DNA from 2 places in the Pantoea sp. SGAir0215 genome. Region 2 is predicted to be linked to the other one. Evidence: predicted binding sites of a transcription regulator. Region 2 holds the regulator's gene; the other holds the start of a gene.
The links. The regulator PurR, encoded in region 2, represses purine synthesis genes. The targets are predictions, from matches to a motif close to CANGCAAACGTTTGCNTG.
Positions count from the first base shown of each region.

Region 1 (2,207 bases), 1.7 Mb from region 2:
CTGTAGTCCGGGCGTTTCATTATTCTTTTCTCTCCTTCAGGGTGGACGTTACGATGCCACAAATGTGCCTGAGCAAAAGTCTGGGGTATTTTTGTGGGCTGGCTTCCAAAGCATTAAATCCGCCCAATGCATCCGAGCATTTTCAGCAAACCTTGCTTTATACTACGCGCATTTTCTTATCGCACAGGTTCTAAACATACCATGACGCAGGATGAACTGAAAAAAGCTGTTGGTTGGGCTGCACTTGATTATGTCCAGCCAGGTACGATCGTCGGCGTGGGAACAGGCTCTACCGCTGCCCATTTTATTGATGCGCTCGGCAGCATCAAACACCAGATTGAAGGTGCCGTGTCCAGTTCTGAAGCCTCCACGCAAAAGCTCAAAAGCCTCGGTATTCAGGTGTTTGATTTGAATGAAATCGATGACCTGGCCATCTATGTTGATGGTGCCGACGAAATTAATCCCCAGATGCAGATGATCAAAGGCGGCGGTGCCGCGCTGACCCGCGAAAAAATCGTCGCGGCCGTGGCTAAAAAGTTTATCTGTATTGCCGATGCATCGAAAGAAGTCGACGTGCTGGGGCGTTTTCCGTTGCCCGTTGAAGTGATTCCCATGGCACGCAGCTACGTCGCGCGTGAACTGGTCAGGCTGGGCGGTTTGCCTGAGTATCGCCAGAATGTCGTCACTGACAACGGTAATATCATCCTGGACGTGCATAATCTGCGTATTCTGGATCCCATTGAGCTGGAAAAAACCATTAACGCGTTACCGGGCGTCGTCACCGTCGGGCTTTTCGCTACCCGGGGTGCCGATGTGGCGTTGATTGGCGGACCGGATGGGGTCAAAACGCTGAAAAAATAACGCGACGGGCGCATAATTTGCGCCCGCGTTTTTTTAATTAAAAAAAAACTTTTCTCGCCAGGCTGAAATTTGGTGACTTATGTCACATAAGCGTCATCAACAGCGGGTTCATTCTCCCCGATGCGGCCAACCCACGATTTTGTCCGGCAAAGTTTGGCTTCTGAATCCAGCCAGCCAGCCGGTCAGGCAATCGTTTGTATTGCTGCTGGCGTTTTTTTTGATATTTTGACTGCTGGCTGACTGCGTTCAGTCCTCGTTGAATTCTGAATAGGGTTGGGAAATGGCAAAGGTTTCACTGGAAAAAGACAAGATTAAGTTCCTGCTGGTGGAAGGTGTCCACCAGAGCGCGCTGGACAATCTTCGTGCTGCAGGTTACACCAATATTGAATTCCACAAAGGCGCACTGGATAGCGAGTCATTAAAGGCTTCCATCCGTGACGCGCACTTTATCGGTATCCGTTCCCGTTCCCAACTGACTGAAGAGATTTTTGCCGCAGCAGAAAAACTGGTCGCTGTGGGCTGTTTCTGTATCGGTACCAACCAGGTTGATTTAAATGCGGCGGCAAAGCGCGGTATTCCCGTTTTTAACGCCCCGTTCTCTAACACGCGCTCGGTCGCCGAACTGGTGATTGGCGAAATGCTGCTGATGCTGCGTGGCGTGCCAGAAGCGAACGCCAAAGCCCATCGCGGTGTCTGGAATAAGATTGCTAAAGGCTCATTCGAAGCGCGCGGTAAGAAGCTGGGCATTATCGGCTATGGTCACATTGGTATGCAGTTAGGCGTGCTGGCTGAGGGCCTGGGCATGCACGTGTATTTTTACGATATTGAAAATAAGCTGCCGCTGGGTAATGCCTCGCAGGTGCGAAGCCTGACGCAGTTGCTGAATATGAGCGATGTCGTCAGTCTGCATGTGCCTGAAACTGCCTCGACACAAAATATGATCTCTGCTGACGAGCTGGCGCAGATGAAACCTGGCGCGCTGTTAATCAACGCCTCACGCGGCACCGTCGTGGATATTCCGGCACTGTGTGACGCGCTGGCCAGCAAGCAGGTCGGGGGCGCGGCCATTGACGTGTTCCCGGTTGAGCCAGCCACAAACAGCGATCCGTTTGTCTCGCCACTGAGTGAGTTCGATAATGTCATTCTGACGCCACACATCGGGGGTTCCACCGAAGAAGCGCAGGAAAACATTGGTATCGAAGTGGCAGGCAAACTGGCGAAATATTCCGATAACGGTTCAACGCTGTCTGCAGTGAACTTCCCTGAAGTGTCCTTGCCGATGCACGGCGTCAGCGCAAGCCGTCTGCTGCACATTCATGAAAACCGTCCGGGTGTGCTGACCGCAA
Region 1 covers NZ_CP028031.1:4,161,269-4,163,475, reverse strand. The annotation lists gene C1N64_RS19430 (LysR family transcriptional regulator ArgP) at 1-20, opposite strand, end outside; gene rpiA (ribose-5-phosphate isomerase RpiA) at 202-861, shown strand; gene serA (phosphoglycerate dehydrogenase) at 1,142-2,207, shown strand, end outside.
Region 1: the regulator PurR is predicted to act here: its motif matches at 1,045-1,062, upstream of serA (phosphoglycerate dehydrogenase).

Region 2 (2,207 bases):
GTACTCATCCCCTCTCCTTTAACCCTGACGTTTGTAAGGTGAAAGCATTTTCACATACGCGTGGGTAAAAATCTCGTTTTATCCGCACAGCCTTGTTAGAATCCCCCCTTTGTTGCGCAACAGCGCGCAATATCGGTTGCGTCCGCGCCCTTTTCAGACGTTATTTCCTGCCCTGATGACTCAATACCGGACAGAAAAGCGATGTTTTTCGCAGAAATAACCGTCCGCTGACGCAAACGTTTAACAATATGCTTATCAATAATTTAGATAGGCCCGGGAGTTCGATTTACATGGCAACAATTAAAGATGTGGCGAAGCGTGCGGGCGTGTCCACCACGACCGTCTCACACGTCATCAATAAAACGCGCTTTGTCGCAGAAAATACCTGCGAAGCGGTGTGGGAAGCGATTCGGGAACTGCATTATTCTCCCAGCGCAGTCGCGCGTAGCCTGAAGGTGAATCACACCAAAACGCTGGGCCTGCTCGCCACGTCCAGTGAAGCGCCCTACTTTGCTGAAATTATCGAAGCCATTGAGAATCACTGCTTCGATAAAGGCTATACCCTGATTTTGGGCAACGCACATAATGACCTGCAAAAACAGCGCGCCTATCTGTCGATGATGGCGCAAAAGCGCGTTGACGGGCTTCTGGTGATGTGTTCAGAGTATCCGGATGATCTGCTGCAAATGCTGGAAGCGAACCGCAATATTCCGATGGTGGTGATGGACTGGGGCGAATCCCGTGCCGACTTTACCGATACCGTACTGGACAATGCTTTCCAGGGCGGTTATCTGGCAGGACGTTATTTGATTGAGCGTGGTCATCGCGATATTGGTGCCATTCCCGGCCAGATGGAGCGTAACACGGGAGGCGGTCGCCATGCCGGTTTCCTTAAGGCGCTGGAAGAAGCGGGTATTCAGCCACGTGCCGAATGGATTGTGCAGGGTGACTTTGAACCCGAATCTGGCTATCAGGCCATGCAGCAGATTCTGTCACAGAAGCAGCGCCCAAGCGCCGTATTCTGTGGGGGCGACATCATGGCGATGGGCGCAATCTGCGCGGCCGACGAAATGGGCCTGCGCGTGCCGCAGGATATCTCCGTCATTGGTTACGACAATGTGCGCAATGCGCGCTATTTCACTCCGGCACTGACCACGGTGCATCAACCTAAAGCCCAGTTGGGTGAGAAGGCGCTGGAGATGTTGTTAGATCGCATCACCAGTAAGCGGGAAGAGTCGCAGACGATTGAAGTCCACCCGACGCTTATTGAGCGACGCTCGGTGGGCTATGGTCCTTATCGCGATTATCGCCGTTAATCCTCGCTCAACCACTCCTGATTTAGCGTTTGCGCATCGCCCAGGTACTGGAGTAACCACCCCAGCGCCGGTGATGCGCGATCTTCCGCCCAGCTGACGCAGCAGGGACTTTCCGGAAACGCCTGCGGTAAGTTCAGCTCTGCCATCTCGCCGCTGTCCAGTAAGGGCCGCGCTAAATGGCCCGGTATCATCGCGACACACAAACCGGCGCGCACACAGTCCAGACCGGTTTGCCAGTCCGGGACCACCAGCCGGCGTTGGTTATCCAGCGCCCAGGTCATACGACGCGGTAACGCGCGCGACGTATCTTCCAGCACCAGTGAAGGCCAGTTGCGCAACGCCTCATCACCCAGCGTAGCAACCTGCGTCAGAGGGTGCTGACGCGCCACCACGCAACGCCAGTTCAGGGTGCCCATATCGCGAAAGGCGAAACGCCCCCCCACCGGAATCGCCTGTGTCGCACCTATCGCCACATCCACTCGCCCGTCTGCCAGCGCATCCCAGACGCCGTTAAAGACCTCATAGCTGATGTGCAACTCCATGTCGGGAAAATGGCGGTAAAAATCCCTGACAAACTGCCGGGTCCGCTGCGGTTTGACGATGCAGTCGACGGCAATACCAATCTGACCGCGCCAGCCGTTGGCGAGCTGTTGACACTGACGTCGTGTGGCATCCATTTTTTTGATAACGCTGCGCCCTTCCCGCACAAAATGCTCGCCCGCCGGGGTGAGAATCACCTCCCGGTGCTGGCGTTCAAACAGCGGCACAGCCAGCCAGGTTTCCAGCTGGCGAACGGTATAGCTGATGGCAGAAGGCACACGGTGCAGTTCCTGGGCGGCCGCGCTAAAGCTGCCACCGCGTGCGACCGCATCCACCACTTCCAGCGCATAT
Region 2 covers NZ_CP028031.1:2,509,816-2,512,022, reverse strand. The annotation lists gene C1N64_RS11795 (cytochrome bd-I oxidase subunit CydH) at 1-8, opposite strand, end outside; gene purR (HTH-type transcriptional repressor PurR) at 291-1,316, shown strand; gene punR (DNA-binding transcriptional activator PunR) at 1,313-2,207, opposite strand, start outside.